DNA from 3 places in the Arthrobacter sp. NPDC058130 genome. Region 2 is predicted to be linked to each of the others. Evidence: riboswitches for the same ligand, from Rfam matches in the RefSeq annotation. Region 2 holds a riboswitch; each other region holds the start of a gene.
What was found. Region 2 has a riboswitch for S-adenosylmethionine ahead of ACFVTM_RS19805 (DUF1737 domain-containing protein). Riboswitches for the same ligand answer to the same signal wherever they lie in the genome.

Region 1 (7,364 bases), on a different contig from region 2:
CTCGATCGCGTTCTCGCCGGAGACGGCGGCGTCCGCGTTGTCCTTGACCGGAACGGCGGTGCCGCGGCGGAACTGCCCATCGGTGGTGACCAGAAGTTTGGCTCCGGTGTCCTCCACCCGGAACTTCAGGGCCTCGGCGGAGAAGCCGCCGAAGACCAGGGAGTGGACGGCGCCGATGCGGGCCACGGCGAGCGTGATGATCACGGTTTCGGGGATGACCGGGAGGTAGATGACCACGCGGTCGCCCTTGGTGATGCCCAGGTCCAGGAGCGCGTTGGCGGCCTTGGACACCTCGCGCTGGAGTTCGGCGTAGGTGATGGCGCGGCGGTCGCCGGGCTCGCCCTCGAAATGCAGCGCCACCTTCTCCCCGCGCCCCGCCGCTACGTGGCGGTCGACGCAGTTGTAGGCGACATTGAGCCTGCCGCCTTCGAACCAGGTGATCTGCGGGCCGATGCCGGCCTCGACGTCGGCCGGGACGCGCCGGTGCGCAGTGTGCCAGGGCTTGCCGCTGCCCGCAAGGCCGCCCGCGGCCGTACCGGTGGGTTCGGCCCAGTCGAGGCGGAGGGCCTGCTCTTCCCAGAAAGCAACCGTCTCTGCCGGGATGGTGCCAGCGGCGGGGTTGTGCTCGGGGGTGGTGCTGCGGTGACGCGCCGGTCCGTCGGTGGGGACGCCGTGCACTGCGCCGTCCGTGGGCTCGGTCAGGGACCATCCCGACGAGCCGCGAGAGGAGCCAGGCGCGTCACGCAGCCCTGCTTCGATCGCCGTCGCGTCCGAAGAGGTTTGTGGGGTTGCCGCGGACGGAATCCGGGCAACGGTGGGCAAGGCGGAAGAATTCTCAGGGGTCATTTATGGCACTCCATCGGTCCTGGCAGTAGCACCCTTGGTCCCTCCCGCTCCATCGAAAGTTCGATCGAAAGAGGAGGAACAGCGGCGTGGGAATGGTCGTCCCACGTCACCGGGGGTTGCTGCGGCTTCATCGATCCAGGTCTCTCGGCCGCTCGGGATGGTCCCTACCAACTAGAACGTCAAATGCGGGATTTCACAAAATCCAAGCCGTCGGCGCTGTAATATTCGTTCACGGCGCCGGCTCACGCGTTGGAATCATTCATTTATTCGAAGATCGCGCCCAAAGGTCGCAGGAGTAAGGTTGATGCATGGCCCACGTTAACGATCCGGCAGTCATTGACCGCCTCATGCGAACCAAAGGCACGTGGGCGGTGGTTGGCCTCACCACTAATGAATGGCGCTCTGCCTACGACGTCTCCCTGTACATCCGGGACAGGATGGGCATGGAGATCATTCCGGTCAACCTGCCCGGCGACGACGTCCACGGGGAGAGGGGATACCGCTCGCTGGCGGACATCCCGGCAGAGAAGCATCCGATCGACGTCGTGGACTGCTTCGTCAACTCCCACAAGGTGGGCGCCGTCATAGACCAGGCCATCGCCGTCGGCGCAAAGGCCGTCTGGCTGCAACTGGGCGTCTTCGACGACGCCGCGGTGGGCCGCGCCAAGGCCGCCGGGCTGGACGTCGTGGTGAACGAATGCCCCGCCCGCGAAGGGTGGCGGGTGGGCATCTAGGAGCCCAAGGATCAGGGGTTAACAGGATTTGGAAAAGCCGGTTACAAAATGTGACTGGCTTTTTCCGTATCTGTCCGCGGGCCGTGTCAGATGGAGTCGTAACCATCCCGAGCGGCTGAGAGACCTGGCTCCGTGACGCCGCAGCAACCCCCTCCCCGAGGACGGTGCTACCGCCAGGACCGATGGAGAAGGCGCCGCCTTCCGCTCGGATTCGCGGCCCTGGCTGGCAGAATCTGCGGAGGCAGCGCTTTCCCGGCACACGCCAGGAGACCGCACATGAGCACTGAAACCGCACGCCCGCAGAAGATGCGCCCGCAGAAGATGACCGGGAAGGTGGCCGTAGCCAGCTTCATCGGCACCACCATCGAAGGCTACGACTTCGTCCTGTACGGCCTCGCCGCGGCCACCGTCTTCGGCCCGCTGTTCTTCGCCCCGGCCGCCCCTCTCATAGGCACCATCGCCGCGTTCGCCACATACGCCGTCGGGTTCGTTGCCCGGCCCGTCGGCGGGGTGCTGGGCGGCCACTACGGCGACAGGATCGGCCGGAAGACCGTCCTGGTGGCCTCCCTGCTCTTGACCGGACTCGCCACCACCGCAATCGGGCTCCTGCCCACCTACGCCCAGATCGGCTGGGTGGCGCCGGCCCTGCTGCTCCTGCTGCGCGTGATCCAGGGCATCGGCTACGGCGCCGAGTGGGCCGGCGCCGCCCTCATGACCGTGGAGCATGCCGCCCCCAAAAAACGGGGCCTGACTTCCAGCGCCACCCAGCTTGGCCCCACCTCGGGCATGCTGCTGGCCACCGGCGTCCTCCTCCTGCTGGAGAACACCCTGAGCGACGAGCAGTTCCTGGCCTGGGGCTGGCGCGTGCCGTTCGTGGCGAGCCTGGTCCTGGTTGCCGTGGGCCTGGCCATCCGGCTCTCCGTCGAGGACAGCCCCGAGTTCAAGCACGTCCAGTCTGTCCAGACCGTTGCCGCCCGCCCGGTGGTGGAGAGCTTCAAGACGCACCCGCGCCAGATCCTGCTGACCACGGGCCTCCGGATCGCCCAGAACGCGTTCTACTACGTGTACACAGTGTTCATCCTGACGTACCTCACGCAGGTTGCCGGAACCGACCGCAACACCGGGCTGACCGCCGTCCTGATCGCCTCGGCGCTGGGCTTGGTCACCGTGCCGCTGTGGGGTGCCCTGTCGGACCGCTTCGGGCGCCGATCCGTCTATCTCTTTGGCGCCGTGGCCAGTGCCGCCGCCATCATCCCTTTCTTCTGGCTGCTGGATACCGGCAATTTTCTGCTGATCATCCTGGGCGTCGTCGTCGGCCTCAATATCGGCCATGATGCGATGTACGGCCCCCAGGCTGCGTTCTTCTCGGAGCTCTTCAGCACCCGCGTCCGCTTCAGCGGTGTGTCCATCGGCTACCAGATCGGCTCGGTGCTCGGCGGCGGGCTGGCTCCGCTGGTCGCCACGGCCCTGCTGGCCGCCGGCGGCGGAAATCCGGTCTGGGTGGTCGTCTACTTCCTCGCCGTCTCCGCCATCACCATCGTGGCCACCCTCAAGTCACCGGAAACGAAGGACCGGGCCCTCGGCGACACCGAACTGCCGGCTGCGGCCCCTGCCGCAGCGGCCGCTGAAAGCCGGGACCCCGCCGTCGTGCGCTGACCACACGTTCTTCATGAAGTTCACATCGCCATGATTTTTACATTGCAAGGAAAGGGGCCCCATGGCCACCGCTGACACTGCACATCCCCAAGGGCGGCCCAGGCTGCTGCTGAGCGCTTTCGTCATGAACACCACAAGCCACATCATGGGCGGCCAATGGCGGCACCCTGCGGCGCAGCAGCACCGCTTCAACGAGTTGGAGCTGTGGACCAGCCTGGCCCGGCAGCTGGAGGACGCGAAGTTCGATGTGATGTTCTTCGCCGATGTGGTGGGGCTGTACGGGAACGACGACGGCGGCTGGGCCCCGCACGTGCGTCGCGGCATGCAGGTGCCCGCCAATGACCCGCTGATCCTCCTCGGCGCGCTGGCCGCCTCGACCAGTAACATCGGCCTCGCGGCGACGTCCTCGGTGATCCAAAGCCATCCCTTCCAGTTCGCCCGCCAGATCTCAACCCTGGACCACCTCTCCCGGGGGCGCGCTGCGTGGAACATCGTCACCAGCGCGGCGGAGAATGCCCACCGGAACTTCGGCGACGGCCTGGTCGCCCACGATGACCGCTACGCCTGGGCAGACGAATACGTGGCGGCCGCCTACAAGCTGTGGGAAGGGTCCTGGGACGACGGCGCGCTGGTCCAGGACAAGGAGAACGGCATCCACGCGGATCCGGACAAGGTCCACAAGATCTACCACCGCGGCGACCGTTACTCCATCGACGGGCCGCACCTGTCCGCTCCCTCGCCGCAGCGCACACCCGTGCTGTTCCAGGCCGGCAGCTCAGGCCGCGGGCAGCAGTTCTGCGCCGCCCATGCCGAAGCCACCTTCATGCTGTCCCCGAACCCGGCCGCCGCCGCCGAATACACGGCATCCGTGCGCCGGCAGGCCGTCGCGGCCGGCCGGCTCGCCGGGGACGTGAAGTTCTTCCAGGGGCTCCACTTCATCGTCGGAAGCACCGAGGCGGAAGCCGCACGCAAGGCCGCAGAATTGGACGAGTACCTGGATTCCGGGGCGCTGATCGCCCACATCGGCGGCGGAGCCGGCGTGGACCTCGGCGGACTGGATCTGGACACGCCGCTGGGCGACTTCCACACCGAAGGCACCCAGGGGCACCTGGACAGCCTGCGCAAATCAGTGCCCGGCGGCAACCCGACCCTGCGTGACGTGGCCAATTTCCGCAGCCGCGCCCACCGCGTCCTGGGAACCCCGGAGCAGATCGTGGACCGGCTCGAGGAATGGCAGGACGCCGGGGTGGACGGCATCAACATCATCAACCAGCTGATTCCGGATTCCTACACCGACTTCATCGAGCACGTGCTGCCCGAGCTGCGCCGCCGCGGCCTGGCCCAGCAGGACTACGCGGAAGGAACCCTGCGCGAAAAGCTGTTCGGCGGCGGGGAAAACGGCGCCGGACTCAATGACCGGCACCCGGCCCGCGGCTACCGCGGCGCCTTCACCGCCAACTCGGCAACGGCCGAGCAGGCACGGGAGATCCTGGAGGACGCACGATGAGAGAAGCGCTGAAGACCGCTGCGGCGCTTTCCGCCGAGGCCGCATACGAGAAGCTCGCGCAGCGTTTCCGCCCCGTGTTTGCCCGGATCGCCGAGGGCGCGCTGGCCCGCGAACAGGACCGGGTGCTGCCCTTCGAACAGGTCCGCTGGCTGAACGAGGCCGGCTTCGGACGGCTCCGGGTGCCCGCGGAACACGGCGGCGACGGCATTGGCTTTGAGCCCTTCTTCCGGCTGCTCATCGAACTCGCCGAGGCCGATTCCTCCGTGGCCCACCTGTACCGGTCGCACTTCGCCTTCGTCGAAACCGTGGGCCTGGAGCCGGAATCCTTCCGGAACCGCTGGTACCCCCGCGTGGTGGCCGGTGAGATCTTCGGAAACGCCGCCACGGAGAAGTCCGGAAACGCCCTCGGAACCACCGGAACCAAGCTGACGCGCGACGGCGGCGACTGGCTGCTGAACGGCAAGAAGTACTACACCACCGGAACCATCTTCGCCGAGTGGATTGCGGTCATGGCCAGCACCGAGGGCACGGAGGGCCGCCAGTACGCGGTGGTCAGCACCACCCAGCCGGGCGTGGAAATCCTGGACGACTGGGACGGCTTCGGCCAGCAGCTGACCGGCACCGGCACCACCATCTTCCGCGACGCGGTTGTTCCGGACGCCAACATCATCCGGCGCTCGGAGTCCACCACGCACGAGCCGGCCTTCTTCCAGCTGGTCCTGCTCGCCGTCCTGGCGGGCATCGGCCGGGCAGCGCTGGCCGACGCGCGGACGCTGGTCCGTGACCGCAAGCGCACCTTCAACACCGGTTCCGGCGAGCTGTTCCGCAGCGACCCGCTGATCCTGCAGCTCGTCGGCCAGCTCTCGGCCAAGGTCTTCGCCGCGGAGTCCGTGGTCCTGGCAGCCGCCCGGGAACTCGACGCCGGCGCCGATCCGGATCTGGATCTCAGCCCGGAGCAGCGGTATGTCCGCGGCGAAATCGCGGTGGAGAAGGCCCAGCTGCTGGTGCCCGAACTCGTCCAGTCCGCCGCCCAGCAGCTCTTCGACGTGACCGGGGCATCGGCCACGTCGAAGTCCAGGTCACTGGACCGGCACTGGCGCAACGCCCGGACCGTGGCCACCCACAACCCGGCCGTGTTCAAGGCGCGCACCGTGGGGGATTACGAAGTCAACGGCACTACCCCGGAAGGGCTGCACAGCATCGGCGATGCCCGCACCGCCGGGTAGGCCAGGCGAGGCGGGCCAGGGCAGGCCAGGCCAGGCCAGGTGAGGGCGAGGCAGGCCAGGGCCGGATAGGCTCGTGCCATGGACGTTGCCACCCTCCGCGGGATCTGCCTGAGCTTCCCCGGCGCCTTCGAGGACTTTCCCTTCGGCCCGGAGACCTCCGTCTTCAAGGTGCGGGCGGCCGTCGCGGGCGGCGCGCGGCAGGACGCCAAGATGTTCGCGGCGTCCGCCATGGACCCGGAAAACTGGTCCGTGAGCCTGAAGTGCGAGCCGGCCCTGGCCGAGCAGCTGCGGGCCATCCATCCGGAAATCACCGGTGCCTGGCACATGAACAAGAGGCACTGGAACGGGGTCCGGCTGGACGGCTCGCTGCCCGATGACATGATCCGGGACATGGTGGAGGACTCCTACGACCTGGTGGTGGCCTCACTCAGCCAAAAGCAGCGGGAGCAGCTGGGCTGGGCGGGGCTAGCCCGGGGCGAAGGCGCATGAGCGGCAACCCCGCCGGCCGCATCGCGCGGGGCGCACTGAATTATCCGGGCATTGGCTCCACCGAGCACGGCCAGGCGCCGGAAGGATTCCCATGCCTGGTGGCCCGGACATACCTCGGCGACGGGCCGGAGACCTATCGGCGGGTGGCGCAGGGAATCCTTGCCTGGGAGCTGCAGAAGCGGTCCGGGCTGCGCGTCCGCACCGACTCCGACGCCGTCGTACCCGGAGCGCGCGTGGTGAGCGGATTCGGCGTCGGGCCCTTCCGGATCAACGCGCCCTGCGAAGTGGTGTGGGTGCACCGGCCGGTGCCCGGCGACGGGCCGCAAAGCTCCGGCTTCGGGTACGGCACACTGCCCGGCCATCCGGAGCGCGGCGAAGAGGCGTTTGAGGTGGAGATCGACGCCGCGGGGCGGGTGGTCCTGAGCATCACGGCCTTCAGCAGGCACTCCAACTGGTTCTACACCGCCGGCGGCCTCCTGGCCCGGGCGGCGCAGCGGCACGTCACTTCCCGATACATTGAAGGGGCACGTCAACTCGCAGGTGAAAGCTGATCAGGAGAACGTACATGCTGGAACAGATAACCCTTGACCAACTGTGGAACTTCGATGACCCCGCCGGCTCCGAAACCCGCTTCCGGGCGGCCGCTGCAGATGACAGCTACGACGCCGACGAGCGGGCCGAGCTCGCCACCCAGCTGGGCCGGGCAATCGGGCTGCAGGGCCGCTACGAGGAAGCCGACGCCCTGCTGGATTCGATCGATGCCGACGAGCCCACCGTGGCCGTCCGGGTGCTGCTGGAACGCGGCCGTCTGCTGAACTCCAGCGGCCATGCGGCGATGGCCGTGCCCCTGTTTGAACAGGCGGCAGAACTGGCGGACCACCTCAGCGAGGAATTCCTTGCCGTAGA
Region 2 (7,364 bases):
CGCGGTGAACAGGTCGTCGGTGACGTGGTCCGTGCTCATGATGTAGAACTCGGCGTTGACGAAGGACTTGGCGCCGCGGACCGCCTCGGCCATGGCCTTGATCGAGTCGGGGTAGCCGGGCAGGAGCTCCACGCTGTTGCCGTCCACCATCGGCAGCGATCCCAGTGTCTTGTTCAGTTCAGCGGCAGATGCCACCCATTCCGGCCCGCCGTAGCGGCTCTCCACGGCCTGCAGCTCCGACGTCCCGGCCCGGATCCGGGTGTTGACCGCGTCCTGCTGGGCGCGGCGGCGGCGGGAGAGCCGGAAATTGCCGAACAGCAGGAACAGGATCAGGCCCAGCGTCGGCACAATGAAGATGCCCAGCAGCCAGGCCATCGCCGTGGTGGGCCGCCGGTTTCCGGGGATAATGCCCAGGGCAAGCACGCGGATGGCGACGTCGACCAGGGTCAGGATCAGAGCCGCCCACGGCGGTAAAGTTTCCGCCAGCGGAAATGGCCACAACACAGGCGAACCCCTCAAAGTACAAAGCCCGCGGAACAGTTCCAGAACGGGCAACGAGCAAATCCTATCCCGGGACCACCGAGACTAAGCTGGAGCCATGACCTCTCCCGCCTCCATTCCTGCGCCCGCGACCGTACTGGTGTTCCTCGACCCCGCGTTCGACGGCGGCCGCATTGCCGACGCGTCGAAGCCGCAACTGATGGCCACGGACCTCGGCGCCACCCGCGGCGACGGCGTTTTCGAATCGCTGCTGGCTGTGGGCGGCAGGCCCCGCAAGATCCAGGCGCACCTGACCCGGCTGGCGAGCTCGGCCCGGCTGCTCGAGCTGGACATCCCGGCCGGGGACCTCTGGCGGCGGGCAGTGGAAACGGCCATCGGCGAGTTCCGGCGGCAGGATCCCGCCGCGGCTGCCGGGGGAGGCAAGGACGAGGTCGTGGTGAAGCTGCTCGTCACCCGCGGCCCGGAGGGCGCCTCGGCCCCCACCTGCTGGGTCCAGGCCTCCGCCCCCGCGGCCGCCGGCCGCCGGCAGCGCGAGACCGGAATAGACGTCATCCTGCTGGACCGAGGCTACGACAGCGAAGTCGGCGAGCGCGCCCCCTGGCTCCTGCTTGGCGCCAAGACCCTCTCCTACGCCGTGAACATGGCGGCGCTGCGCTACGCCCACCAGCAGGGCGCCGACGACGTCATCTTCACGTCCGCGGACGGCCGGGTCCTGGAGGGACCGACGTCGACCGTGCTGCTGGCCCACCTGGAAACCGTTGACGACGGCGCCGGCGGCGTGCGGACCATCCGGCGGCTCATCACCCCGCAGCTGGACAGCGGCATCCTGCCGGGCACCTCACAGGGCGCCCTGTTCACCGCCGCGAAGGCCGCCGGTTGGGAGCTGGGCTACGGCCCGCTGGAGCCCAAGGACCTGCTGGACGCCGACGCGGTCTGGCTGATCTCCAGCATCCGGCTCCTGGCGCCGGTGAACCACATCGACGGCCAGGAAATCGGCACCCCGGAACTGCGGCGGCAGCTCACGGCCGAACTCAGCGAGCTGTTCGCCACGATCGAATAGCATCGCAGCCGGATCCGTCCCGGTCCGGCCCTGGTGTCCCGGGTTCTCCCCGGATACCACTCAGCTACCGGATGCCGCGGCTGTGCGCCAGTGCGATTGCCTCCGTCCGGGAGCGGACATCGAGCTTGCGGAACAGGTTGCGGACGTGGAACTTGACCGTGTTTCGCTGATGTGGAGTGCTGCGGCGATTGTTCGGTTCCGTTGCCCGGCAGCCAGGAGTTGGAGGACCTCGAGCTCCCGCCTGCCCCTTCGAAATCGCCGGGCGCGGGAGTCGGTGGCTTCCGCGCCGTTCGCGCCGAGGATCCCCAAGGAGACGAAGTTGGCACGTCACCCGGACCGAAGTGCCGACTTCTCCTGGAACCATATTGCGGGACGGCTTGCAGCAAGGCCTGAAGACCCTGTCCGCCACACGGGCTAAGTGGGACGATCCATCCATGAGCGTGAGCCAGGAACAGTCCGCGCGGGAGCAACGCCTGCAGGGGACCCGGCTTAGACGCGAACCGCACATTGGCGCGCGCGAGCCGTCACCGTCCGGCCGCTAGGGCACGCGGTTGACGGTCCGGAGCCCGGTTGAGCCGATCCCGTAACCGCGGTGGCGCGGGATCCTGCTTGGCCCATGGCGTCCGGAACCGCGGAAGTGGCCTGGGACCACATGCCGCACAGCTGCAGAACGTATCGGCAGCATTCAGGGAATCGCCCTCTCGCTATGAACGGCAGTCCAATGGATCAGGCAACCCTTGTTGGCTACGCATTCGGCTATCTTGTAACCCTCGTCGCCGTTTTCATTTTGTGTTTGCCCTTCATAATCGGGCTAGTGCTGCTCATGCTCCTGGCGGGTGTCGTGCGGCTCATCCTCCTCGTGGCGACTGCCCTGACCGTTGGGCTGATCGGGCTGTTCAAGAGCGCGCGCAACAACCCCACCGGCAACCCGCGCCGGGCCCCACACGGAACCGATCTCATCGCGCACTGAGCGTCCGCGCAGACTGCGTCCACACTGGCCGGCGCCGGATCCTCAGCCCAGGTCGACTCAGCCCAGGGCGACTCAGCCGAGGGCGTCGGCGGGAACTGCCGGGCACCGCCGGAAGGACGCCGGGTTGAACGCCGGGAGCATGAAGGTTGCCAGCACGGCGTCGAGCATCTCCGGGGCCCAGGTGCTGTTCTCCCCCAGGGTCGCGCACACGCCCAGCACCACGGGGGTCCCGTCCGCGCGGCGGCGGATCTGGACCTGCACAGGCCCGGTCAGCCCGAGGGTGCGGACGGCGGCCAGCCCCAGCTTCCGCACGTCCCCGGCCTGGCCCGCCGGCACCCTGCGGCTTACTTCGTCGCTGCCGGCCCGTCCATACGGGGTTTTGGTCTTTTCGAGAACCACGGCCACCGGCGCCATCGCGTTGCGCGCCGGCGTGCCGAACACCAGGCACACGTAGTCGGCTCCCGGGATGAACTCCTGGACAATTTGCCCGGTCGGCATATTCTTCCAGCTCACGACGGCGGTTCCGGCCAGCACGTGGACACCGTGGGAGCCTTTGAAGACCCGAGGCTTGACGACGACGGGGCCGCTGAGGCCGGCGAGCGATGCCGGCGCGGCGGCGAGGTCGCCCGGGACCCCGAACCGGGGCACCGGAATGCCGGCGGCCTGCAGCGCCCAGGTGGTGAACAGCTGATCGTTGGCGAGGGCAACCGCCGCAGGGTCGCCTACGATGATCCGCACGTCCTGGGCGAACCCGGCCCGGGCCGCGGCCAGGACCGGAAGTTCCACGGTGAGCGTCGGGATGATGAGGTTGATGGCTTCGCGGTCCACGAGCCGGCGCAGGTCCAGGACCATGTCCGGGTCCGTCGCCGGCAGGAGCCTGACCACCGCCGCCGCCGGAGCATCCCCGTCCTGGCGGGTGTCGGCACGGGCGTCGGAGCCGAGATACGGCAGGCCGCGGGCTTCGAGCTGGGCCGCGACGGTCCGGCCGGCAGCACTTGCGATCCCGGTAACCAGTATTCGCGGGCCCACGATTGCTCCATTCCGGCGTCCCCGGCTGGGCCGCGGCTGCGGCTCCGGCGGTTCCAGCCACCGATTTGCTGACAACGAATTACTGGAAAGACGGTTCGATTAGCGGGACTGCTCATTTCACGGACTGCTCGAATCACGGACCGCTCAATTCACGGACTGCTCGAATCTGCCGCCACTCCGGCAGACTCGGCAGACCTGTCCTCCTAGTAGACGGCGGATCGTCCCGGCCAACACGAGTGGGCAGTACCCGAAACTGGGGCCCGCTACTACTTGTCCAGTGCGCCCCGTTCGTTCCACCAGCCGGCATTGGTAGTTGGACGTCGTCCGGTTACGGAACATGACGACGGCGGCGGTGCGGCCCGACGTCGTAGGTGTTACGTTTTTGGGGAGTAATGAGAACCGGCGCCAAGCCCTGACTGGCCGGTCGGCAACCCTCCCTTTCGCGGCGGGGTGCCTCAGGTGAATACTCGGCATATCGACCATTCGAGCTGCAAGCGTGAAGAGGAGATCCGTCGTGCCCGACACGTCCACCCCCGCAATACCCGGTACAACCGCTGCCCCCAGTGCGGCAAAGGCTTCAACCGCCGGCGAGGAAAAGCTGGCCTACCGCCTGTTCACCGGGGCGGATGACCGCGCCTTCTGTGAGCGGGTATCGGCAGCCCTGGCCGAGGGCTATGTCCTGCATGGAAGCCCGGCCGCCAGCTTCAACGGCAGCACCGTGATCGTGGCGCAGGCGCTGGTCCTGCCGGCCGCGATTGCGAGCGCGGACGCCGCAGTGGCGAATGCAGTCGATGAGCTCGACGCCGACGACTTTGACGCCGACGGGTTTGGCGCCGACGGGGCATTCGAGGGCCACGCATGAGCTACGCCGGAGACCTCAGCCCGAATGAGGCGTGGGCCAAGCTGGAGGCGGGAGCCGTTCTGGTGGATGTCCGGACCGAGGGCGAATGGGCCCACATCGGCATCCCGGACACTAAGGGGACTGACAACGATCCGCTCTTCATCCAGTGGAACGTCGCCGGCGGCGCCCCGAACCCGCACTTCGTGGAGCAGCTAAAGCGGCAGGCGCCGGAGGACACCGGCGTCGAGCTCCTGTTCCTGTGCCGCTCCGGTGCCCGGTCGATCGCCGCCGCGACGGCCGCGGCACAGGCCGGCTACACCGCGTACAACGTTCTTGAAGGCTTCGAAGGCGAGACTGACCGGTTTGGCGAACGCACCGTCAACGGCTGGAAGAACCGCGGCCTGCCCACCAACCTTGGAAAGATTTAAGTGACTTTCAATCCCGACGCCGCCGCCTGGTCCGCCGACACCCAAGCCGTCCGCGGCGGCCTCGACCGCACCGGCTTCCAGGAAACCACCGAGCCGATTTTCCTTAACTCGGGGTTCGTCTACGAGTCCGCGGCGGCCGCCGAGCGCGCCTTCACCGGCGAGGACGAGCGCTTCGTCTACTCCCGCTACGGCAACCCGTCCGTCGCCACGTTCCAGGAGCGGCTCCGGCTGCTAGAGGGAACGGAGGCGTGTTTTGCGACGGCCTCCGGCATGTCCGCCGTCTTCACCGCACTCGGTGCGCTGCTGGCGGCCGGCGACCGGGTGGTCGCCGCCCGCTCGCTGTTCGGCTCGTGCTTTGTGATTCTCAACGAGATCCTGCCGCGCTGGGGGGTCGAGACGGTCTTCGTGGACGGCCCGGACCTGGAGCAGTGGGAAGCTGCGCTGTCCGAGCCCACCACGGCGGTGTTCTTCGAGTCGCCGTCGAACCCGATGCAGGAACTCGTGGACATCGCCGCCGTGAGCCGGCTGGCTCACGCGGCGGGCGCTACGGTGGTGGTGGACAACGTCTTCGCCACCCCGCTGCTGCAGCGTTGCGGGGACCTCGGCGCGGACGTGATCGTCTACTCGGGCACCAAACACATCGACGGTCAGGGACGCGTGCTCGGCGGGGCGATCCTGGGCACCAAGGAATTCATTGACGGGCCCGTCAAGCAGCTCATGCGGCACACCGGCCCGGCGCTCTCCTCCTTCAACGCCTGGGTACTCACCAAGGGCCTGGAGACCATGGCCCTGCGCGTGAACCATTCCTCGGCCACGGCCCTGCGGCTGGCCGAGTGGCTCGAGGGACAGCCCGCGGTGAGTTGGGTGAAATACCCGCTGCTGCGGTCCCACCCGCAGCACGAACTCGCGGTAAAGCAGATGAAGGCCGGCGGCACCGTGCTCACGCTGGAGCTTTCGCCTTCCCCGGGACGCACCGCGAAGGAGGCAGCCTTTGCGCTCCTGGACGCGCTGCGGATCATCGACATCTCCAACAACCTTGGCGACGCGAAGTCCCTGATCACGCACCCGGCCACCACGACGCACCGCGCGATGGGCCCCGAAGGCCGCGCGGCAATCGGGCTCAGCGACGGCGTGGTCCGGCTTTCGGTGGGCCTGGAGGATGCCGAGGACCTTATCCGGGACCTCGGCCAGGCTCTCAAGCAGGTCTAGCGCTCAAGCAGGTCCAGCGCTCAAACGGGTATCGGCCCGCCGGAGCTGAGCCGGCGCCGGCTCCGGCTCGGCTCAGCCCCGGCGCACCGGGCCCAGGGACGAACCCTCGTCGAGCCGGGGCTCGGTAACGGAGCCCTGCGTGGTCATTTCGGCGGCACGTTCGACGACGGCGGGCAGCCCGCCTACCCGGAACGGCCCGCGCTGCAGTTGCGAGCCGGTGCCCTCCGCCAGGATCCGGGCGACGCCCTCCCGGACCAGGTCCAGCTCGCCCTGTTCTTCCAGCACTGGGGCCACAAAGTCCACGAGTGCCCAGACCACGTCCGTAGCCGGGGCAGGGGTGAAGGTGCCGAAGTCCAGCAGCTCCCCGCGCAGCCCGCAGTTGCTGGCCTGCCAGGCGGCCATCCGCAGCAGCAGCGTGGGCACCGGGGCGGGATCGACGCCGTCGTTCCATTCCCGCGACGCCGACTCCACGAGGGCGCGCACCAGCACGGCGATCAGCGCCGCGTCCTCGGCCCGCAGGCAGACATCGGCGACCCGGACCTCCACGGTGGGATGCTGCCGGGCCAGCCGCGCGTCGAAGTAGACCATTCCCTCGTCCATCAGGACGCCGCTTTCCACCAGCCGGGTCACCACCCGCCGGTAGACCGGCAGGCTCCCGAAAATCATCGTGGGACCGGACCCGGGCCAGCGGTTCCAGGCCTGGGTGCGGTAGCTTTCGAAACCCGTCTCCGCGCCGTTCCAGTACGGGGAATTCGCGCTGAGGGCGATCAGCACGGCCAGCTTGTCCCGGATCCGGTCCATCACGGCCACGCCTTCCTCCGGGGAATCCACGAAGGTGTGGACGTGGAGGCCGCAGGTCAGCTGGTTCCGGACTGTGAGCCCGAAACGTTCCTGCATGGTCATGTAGCGCGGTTTCGGCGTCAGGTGGGTCGCGGCACCCTGGGGTGAGGTGGCCAGGGCTGCGACGCGGCCGCCGTGGAGCCGCGCTGCCCGGTCCGCAAGCGCCCGGCCGTGCCTGAGCTGCCGCAGCAGTTCGGTGTACTCCAGGCACGGATGCGTCTGGGTCTCGATCTGTTCGAGCTTGAGCTCGTAGCTGAAGTCGGCGCCGCCCTCGTAAACCGGCCTCTGTGCCGGGAGAACCTTGGCGACCTCCGGATGCGGCAGCTGCGGAACCAGCGTTGGCAGCATGAGGTCAGCGAGGGCAAGCAACATCCCCGACTCGGGGTCCACTATCAGCAGTTCTTCCTCCACGCCGAACGTGCGCATGAATCTATTGTGCGTCAGGATCGGTCGAAACGCCCCTACACCAAAGCGGGGTCAGTCTTG
Region 3 (7,364 bases), on a different contig from region 2:
AGCCCGTCGAGCTCGCCGGAACCGTGCATCCAGCCCGTCGAGGTCGCCGGAAGCCTGCCCAGGCGCCGCAAGGTTACGGCGACTGCGACGGGTTCCGGCGAACTCGGCGTGTCCCGCGCCGGCGAACTCGGCGTGTCCCGCGCCGGCGAACTCGGCGTGTCCCGCGCCGGCGAACTCGGGGCCGGCGGCTGCCAGAGAGCCCCGGTCAGGCGCCCTTGGCGGCGCGGAATCCGGCGTCGAGGTCCGCGAGGATGTCGTCGATGTGCTCCAGGCCCACCGACAGCCGCACCAGCCCGGGATTCACCCCGGCGATCTCCTGCTGCCCGGGCGAGAGCTGGCTGTGCGTGGTGGACGCCGGGTGGATCACCAGGGAGCGGACGTCGCCGATGTTCGCGACGTGCGAGTGCAGTTCGAGGGCATCGACGAACCGCTTGCCGGCCTCCGCTCCCCCGGCGATGTTGAAGGCGACGACGGCGCCGGTCCCCTTGGGCCCGTACTTACGGCCGCGCTCGTACCAGGGGCTGGACGGCAGCCCGGCATAGGCGACCGATTCGACGTCGTCCCTTCCCTCCAGCCACTGCGCCACCTTGGTGGCGTTGGCCACGTGGCGTTCGACGCGCAGGCTCAAGGTTTCGATGCCCTGGGCGATGAGGAAGGCGTTGAACGGGGACACGGCAGAGCCGAGGTCGCGCAGGAGCTGGACCCTGGCCTTGAGGATGTAGGACAGGTTGGCGCCCAGCGCGCCGTCCGCACCGAGGTCCCGGGCGTAGACCAGGCCGTTGTAGGTGGGGTCCGGGGTGTTGAAGCCCGGGAACCGGCCGGGGTCCTTGCCGAAGTCGAACTTGCCTGAATCCACGATCACACCGGCGATCGCGGCGCCGTGGCCGCCAAGGTACTTGGTGGCGGAGTGGACCACGATGTCCGCGCCCCACTCGATCGGCCGGATCAGGTAGGGGGTGGAGAGCGTGTTGTCCACGATCAGGGGCACGCCGGCCTCGCGGGCCACCCCGGCGACGCCTTCGATGTCCAGCACGTCCTGGCGCGGGTTGGAGACCACCTCGCCAAAGAACAGCTTGGTGTTGGGCTGCACGGCGTCCCGCCAGTGGTCCAGGTTGTCCGGATCCGCGACAAAGGTCACGGAGATGCCGAACTTCTTCAGCGTGTGGGCGAGCAGGTTGTAGGTTCCGCCGTAGAGGCTGGGGCTGGCCACCACGTGGTCCCCGGCTTCAGCGATGTTGAGGATCGCGAAGGTCTCAGCGGCCTGGCCGGAGCTGAGCAGCAGGGCCGCGAGGCCGCCTTCAAGGCTTGCCACGCGCTGTTCCACGGCGTCCTGGGTGGGGTTGCCGATCCGGGTGTAGATGGGGGCAATTTCGGCGAGCGCGAAGCGGTTCGCGGCGCTTTCGGCGCTCGGGAACACGAACGACGTCGTCTGGTAGATGGGCAGGGACCGCGCGCCGGTGGCGGAGTCGGCCTCCTGGCCGGCGTGGATCTGGCGGGTTTCGAAGGACCAGGCAGTGGACAATTGACGCTCCTGAGGGTACTGGGCACAGCCCCGGCCAGGGCCGTTCGGCCCTTACCGGCGCAGGCGCCGCGCTTGCCTTCCGGCGGGCGCCGGAAGGCCAGGTCCTCACCCGGGGCACCCCACCGCGAGACGAGGGTTGCCGGCCAGCAAACCGGGGCTTTGCGCTGGCGCTCATGACCTTGCTTCAGTGTAGGAATGGCGGCGGAGCGCTGGATAGCTTTGTGACGAAGATGAAGGCGGCGGCCCACGACTGCCCCGCGGGACGCCACCGCGGCCGCCCCGGGACGTCCCACGACGGTAAGGCAAGCCTAAGCTGAGAGCTCCATCACAAAGTGCCAAGATGAGGGCATGCGCATGGATCACGTCTCTTACGCCTGTGAACACGATGGCTTGGCAGCCACCACTGAACGTATTGCGTCTGCCCTCGGCGTCGAAGCCGTAAAGGGTGGAGTGCACCCCCGTTTCGGGACACGCAACATGATTATCCCGCTCGCCGGACACAAGTACCTGGAAGTCGTGGAGGTCCTGAACCACCCGGCGTCGGACAAGGCCCCGTTTGGCCAGGCTGTCCGGGCACGCTCCGAAGCGGGCGGCGGCTGGATGGGGTGGTGCGTCGAGGTTGACGATCTCGCCCCGTTCGAGGAGCGGCTCGGCCGCGCGGCCGTGAACGGCAACCGGAAGTTTCCCGACGGCCGTGAACTGGTCTGGAAGCAGATCGGCATCCTGGGGCTCATCGCCGACCCCCAGGTGCCCTACATGCTCAAGTGGGAGGGCGATCCGGGACTGCACCCGTCCAACGCCTACGCGAGCGAGGTCAAGATGTCCGCGCTGACCATTGCCGGTTCGGCAGCGCGCGTGACGGAATGGCTGGGTGAGCCGGTGGAAAAGCCGCTGGAAGACGTCGCCGTGAACTGGATCGCGCCGCACGGTACCCCCGGCATCCTCTCGGTCACGTTCGAGACCGCCTCCGGAGCGGTCACGATCTAACGCTCCACCTGCCCCACGCTTCGGCCGCCATCCCCTGGGTGCCAACGATGTCACCCAGGAGATGGCGGCCGAGATTATTTAACGCCCGCCCTTAAGAGCAACGCTTGGGGAGCCGGCTCAGCCCAGGCCCACGGCCTTGCCGAACAGGCTGAACCCCACGAACGCCACGGTATCCAGGATGGCGTGCGCGATCACCAGCGGCATCACCCGCTTGGTCCGCGTGTAGAACAGCGCGAAGATGACGCCCATGACCGCGTTGCCGATGAACGGCCCGAACCCCTGGTACAGGTGGTAGCTGCCGCGGAGCAGGGCACTGGCGATGATTGCCGCCGGCATGCTCCAGCCCAGTTTCCCGAGCCGGTCCAGCAGGTAGCCCACCACAATGACTTCCTCCACGATCCCGTGCCGGATCGCGGACAGGACCAGCACCGGCACCGTCCACCAGTACGCGTCCAGGGCGCTGGGGATGATCGCCGTCGTGATCCCCAGCGCCCGGCCGGCGGCGTAGAGTCCCAGGGACGGGATGCCGATGAGCGCGGCGAGTCCCAGCCCCTGCAGGAGGTCCTTCCCGGGCCGGGCGAAGTCGAAGCCGATCTTCCGGAACGCCGAGGTTCCGCGCTCTCCGGCCGGCCAGTGTTCGGTGAGGAAGTAGATCACAAGGGCCACCGGGGCCAGGGCGAAGATGATGTCCAGCAGCTGGTAGGTGAGGTCGAAGTATTCGCGCGGGCTCTGCGAACGGTTCAGCGTGGACGTCCCCTGGGCCAGCGGCGCCTTGGTCATCTTGTCCAGCAGCTGCACCAGGGAGTAGACCGCGGACTGTCCCAGCGACAACCCCAGGACAATCAACACTTCGAACCGCAGCCGACGGCGGGAGGGAACCAACATGTTTCTATCTTGCCTGCAGTTGCCGATAGTTTGCTGGTGCCCCGGCTGGACAGGGTCACCGGCTGGGGCGGGGCCGGCGGTCCCGGCCATGCCGGCACGGCCGGCTTTGGCGAGAGCCCTATGCTTGGGGATTATGAGTGCGCCCCGGAAGATCATCATGATCCGGCACGGCCAGTCTGCCGCCAATGCCGATACCTCGATCTACAACCGTGTTCCGGACTACCGGATTCCGTTGACGCCGCTGGGTCTGGAGCAGGCAACCGCGGCCGGCGACGAGGTCAAGCGCCAGCTGGACGGGCGTCCGGTGTGCGTCTACGTCTCCCCGTACCTGCGCGCCTACCAGACCCTCGAGGCGCTCAACCTTGGCCCGCTCGTGGAGCGGGTGATCGAGGAACCGCGGCTGCGGGAACAGGACTGGGCCAACTTTCAGATCGCCGGCGATATTGAGGACCAGAAGGAGCTCCGGAACGCCTACGGGCATTTCTTCTACCGCTTCCGCGAGGGCGAGTCCGGTTCCGATGTGTACGACAGGATTTCCTCCTTCATGGAAACCCTGCACCGGCACTGGTCGAAGCCCAACTACGCCCCGAACGCGTTGTTTGTGACGCACGGATTGACCATGCGGTTGTTCTGCATGCGCTGGTTCCACTGGTCAGTGGAATATTTCGAGTCCTTGAACAACCCGGAGAACGCCGAGGTCCGCACGCTGCTGCGCACGTCGCGCGGGAAGTACGAGCTCGACAAGCCGTTCACGCAGTGGGAGCAGCGGCGCGTGGACGAAACCGTCCTCGACGCTCCGCCCATGATGTTCTAGCCCGCGCAACGCCCGCCGGGCTACCGGACCGCCTGCGCAACGCCCGCCCGCCACACCGCGTGCGTCAGCGGGATGCCGGGGCGGTACGCCAGGTGCGTCGCCGACGGCGCGTTCAGCAGGTGCAGGTCCGCGCGGTGCCCGACGGCGATCGAGCCCACCGCGCGTTCGCCGTCGACGTCGTTCCCGGACTCCCGCCCCAGGGCCAGGGCGCCGCCGTACGTCGCGGCGCGCACCGCCTCATGGACGCTGAGCCGCATCTGCAGCACGGCGGTGGTGACGCAGAACGCCATGGAGCTGGTGTAGGACGTACCGGGGTTGCAGTTGGACGCCAGCGCGATCTGCACGCCGGCGTCGAGCAGGTCCCGGCCCGGGGCCAGCGGCTGCCGGGTGGACAGGTCGCAGGCCGGCAGGCACGTGGCCACCGTGCCCCGGATGCCGGACCCGCCCGAGCCGCCATTGGGGTCCCACCCGGACCAGGTGGCGGCCAGGGCGTCGACATCCGCCGCCGAAAGGTAGTTCACGTGGTCCACGCTCGCGGCGCCGACTTCCACCGCCAGCCGGACGCCGGGGCCCTCGCCCAGCTGGTTGCCGTGGACGCGAAGCCCAAGTCCGGCGGCCTTGCAGGCCAGGAGCACCCGGCGCGACTGGTCCTCGTTGAAGGCGCCCTGCTCGCAAAAGACGTCGGCCCAGCGTACGTAGGGCCGGACCGCGGCGAGCATCGGCCCGCAGACCATCTCGGTGTATTCCTCCGCGTCCACCCCGGCCGGCACCAGGTGCGCCCCAAGGTAGGTCACCTCGTCCGCGACGGTCGAGGCGATGCGGGCGCTGCGGGCCTCGTTCTCGAGGTCCAGGCCGTAGCCGGTTTTGGTCTCCAGGTAGGTGGTGCCCTGGGCGACGGCCTCGGCCACGCGGCCCATCGCCAGGCGGGTGAGGTCGTAGTCGGATGTGCTCCGGGTGGCACCGGTGGTGACGGCGATCCCGCCGGCGCTGTAGCTCTGCCCGGCCATCCGGGCCTCGAATTCGGCCGTGCGGTCCCCCGCGAAGATCAGGTGGGTGTGCGAATCGACCCAGCCCGGCAGCAGCGCGCGGCCGCCGGCGTCCACGGCCTCGTCGGCCGCCGGGGCCCCGGCCGCGGGGCCGAGCCAGGAAATCCGCTCGCCCTCAATCACCACCGCCGCGTCGCGGAGGACACGGTGTTCCGCGTCCTGGGTCATCAGTTCAGCGATATTGGTAATGAGGGTGCTCATGGGTCCATTCTTCAGCGCCGGATGGACCAGCGGGTCGCGGCCAGCGCCTCCGCTGTCCGGGATGCCGGACTGGCCTCTGCACTCGACGCCCGGGCCGGGGACCCGGTGGCGGGCTCCTGGCCGGCGCCTTGCCCGGCGAGGATCAGCCCGGCGGCCAGTTCGGCGATCCCGGAGGAGGTCTGGAAACCGTACCCGCCCTGGCCGGCGAGCCAGAAGAATCCGGTGGCCTCGGCGTCGAACCCCACCACGGGGACGCCGTCGGCCGCCTCCGTCCGCAGCCCCGTCCAGGCCTTGCGGACGTCCCGGATCCCGAGCGTGGTGATCGCGTTGAGCCGGGCGACGAGCCGTTCGATGTCGCCGGGGTAGGGCCGGGCGTCCTCGGCGCCGCTCGGCACGTGCTCCGAGGGCGAAATCAGGACCTGGGAGTTATCCGGCCGGAAGTAGAAGCTGTCGTCCGCCGCCGCCACCATGGGGCACGCGGGCGGGAGCGGATGCTCGACGTCGACGATCGCCGCGGTGCGGCGGTACGGCTGGAGTCCGAGCTTCTCGACGCCGCTGAGGACGGCGAGCTCGTCCGCCCAGGCGCCGGCGGCGTTGACCACGACGGCGGCCTGGAAGCCTTCCTGCCCCGCGCCCAGTTCCCAGCCGGTGCCGAGGCGCTGGGCCGAATGGACCCTGGCGCCGGTGATGATGTCCACGCCGCCGGCCTCGGCGCGCCGCCGGTGGTCCTCGAGCAGCACCGGGGCGTTGCAGGCGAAGGATCCGGTGTCCAGGCCGGCGGCGCTGAACGAGTCCGGGACCAGCACCGGGCACAGGTCCAGGGCCTCGGCGTGGGTGATCCTTTGCATGTGTCCGCTTGCCTCCGCCCGGACGGTGGCATCGTCCCCGATCAGCATGAAGCTGCGCGGCGAGAGCACCGGGTCCGGGCGGTCAGCGTCCTGGGCGGCGATGAGGTCCAGCGTCCGGACAGTGAGTTCCTGGACCACGGGCGGGCCGTAGCTGGGAATCAGTTGCCGGGCCGAGCGGGCCGAGGTGTGGTAGGCGAGGGTCTGCTCGGCTTCGATCAGGGCCACGCTGCATTGCCCGGCCAGGGTGGAGGCAAGGGACAGTCCGGCGATACCGCCGCCGACAATTACGACATCGTAATGAGCTGACATGGGTCCATCCTTGCAGATGGTCCGCGTCAGGCCACGCCAACACCGACGCTCGGGTGGCCGGCGTCGTCGGTGGCCCGAGGAAGCGGGTCCAGGTGGCTGATGCCGGTAGGGTTCACCTGCAGGACCTGGGCAGTGGCAATGTCGTAGAACAGCCCCGTCAGGTGCAGCTCGCCCGACTCCAGGGCCTGCTGCAGGCTGTGGTGCCCCCGCAGCTGCTCCAGCTGGATGGCGACGTTGACCATGGCCAGCTGGTCCGCCTCCCCGTACCCGGCGTTCGCCGCATCGGCCTGCACCGGGTGGCCCGCGCGGAACGCGGCCATGCTCGGCCGGGCGTGGTCCAGCCAGACGTCGACCGGGGTGCGGCCGGCCCCGGCACCGGTTGAGTGCCCGGCCCCAAACTCGGGTGAGTGCCCGGCCGAGTGCTTCGGCGCCGTCAACGCCTCAGCCATCAGGGCGGACATCGCTCCACAGCCGGAGTGCCCGCAGATGACCACGGACTTCACGGAGAGTTCCTTGAGCGCGAATTCGAGGGCGGCTTCCACCGAGGGGTCAAGGCCGTCACCGCCCGCGGCGTTGCCTACGACGTTGCCCACGTTGCGGACGGTAAAGAGGTCACCGGGGCCGCTGCTGGTGATCAGGTTCGGCACCAGCCGGGAGTCGGCGCAGGTAAGGAACAGCGTGTCCGGGTCCTGCCCGGCGGAGAGTTCCTGAACGTGGGGACGGAGCAGGTGCGCGTGGCGGCGGTGGTAGCT

Region 1: another riboswitch for S-adenosylmethionine. It lies ahead of ACFVTM_RS03110 (MFS transporter); the one in region 2 lies ahead of ACFVTM_RS19805 (DUF1737 domain-containing protein).
Region 3: another riboswitch for S-adenosylmethionine. It lies ahead of ACFVTM_RS15190 (bifunctional o-acetylhomoserine/o-acetylserine sulfhydrylase); the one in region 2 lies ahead of ACFVTM_RS19805 (DUF1737 domain-containing protein).

What each region holds. Positions count from the first base shown of each region.
Region 1 is NZ_JBHVTV010000001.1:660,654-668,017, forward strand. It holds gene acs (acetate--CoA ligase) at 1-846, opposite strand, end outside; gene ACFVTM_RS03105 (CoA-binding protein) at 1,155-1,580, shown strand; SAM riboswitch class I at 1,680-1,769, shown strand; gene ACFVTM_RS03110 (MFS transporter) at 1,857-3,236, shown strand; gene ACFVTM_RS03115 (NtaA/DmoA family FMN-dependent monooxygenase) at 3,298-4,743, shown strand; gene ACFVTM_RS03120 (acyl-CoA dehydrogenase family protein) at 4,740-5,969, shown strand; gene ACFVTM_RS03125 (MmcQ/YjbR family DNA-binding protein) at 6,048-6,458, shown strand; gene ACFVTM_RS03130 (DUF1990 family protein) at 6,455-7,009, shown strand; gene ACFVTM_RS03135 (hypothetical protein) at 7,024-7,364, shown strand, end outside.
Region 2 is NZ_JBHVTV010000014.1:118,106-125,469, forward strand. It holds gene cls (cardiolipin synthase) at 1-504, opposite strand, end outside; gene ACFVTM_RS19785 (aminodeoxychorismate lyase) at 599-1,561, shown strand; partial or broken gene ACFVTM_RS19790 (response regulator transcription factor) at 1,626-1,801, opposite strand; gene ACFVTM_RS19795 (hypothetical protein) at 2,283-2,531, shown strand; gene ACFVTM_RS19800 (hypothetical protein) at 2,604-3,560, opposite strand; SAM riboswitch class IV at 3,949-4,063, shown strand; gene ACFVTM_RS19805 (DUF1737 domain-containing protein) at 4,099-4,422, shown strand; gene ACFVTM_RS19810 (rhodanese-like domain-containing protein) at 4,419-4,829, shown strand; gene ACFVTM_RS19815 (O-succinylhomoserine sulfhydrylase) at 4,830-6,038, shown strand; gene ACFVTM_RS19820 (glutamate--cysteine ligase) at 6,111-7,304, opposite strand; gene ACFVTM_RS19825 (UDP-N-acetylglucosamine 1-carboxyvinyltransferase) at 7,356-7,364, opposite strand, start outside.
Region 3 is NZ_JBHVTV010000009.1:15,863-23,226, reverse strand. It holds gene ACFVTM_RS15190 (bifunctional o-acetylhomoserine/o-acetylserine sulfhydrylase) at 206-1,522, opposite strand; SAM riboswitch class IV at 1,586-1,701, opposite strand; gene ACFVTM_RS15185 (VOC family protein) at 1,871-2,509, shown strand; gene ACFVTM_RS15180 (CPBP family intramembrane glutamic endopeptidase) at 2,627-3,394, opposite strand; gene ACFVTM_RS15175 (histidine phosphatase family protein) at 3,528-4,208, shown strand; gene ACFVTM_RS15170 (imidazolonepropionase) at 4,229-5,455, opposite strand; gene ACFVTM_RS15165 (NAD(P)/FAD-dependent oxidoreductase) at 5,467-6,612, opposite strand; gene ACFVTM_RS15160 (SulP family inorganic anion transporter) at 6,639-7,364, opposite strand, start outside.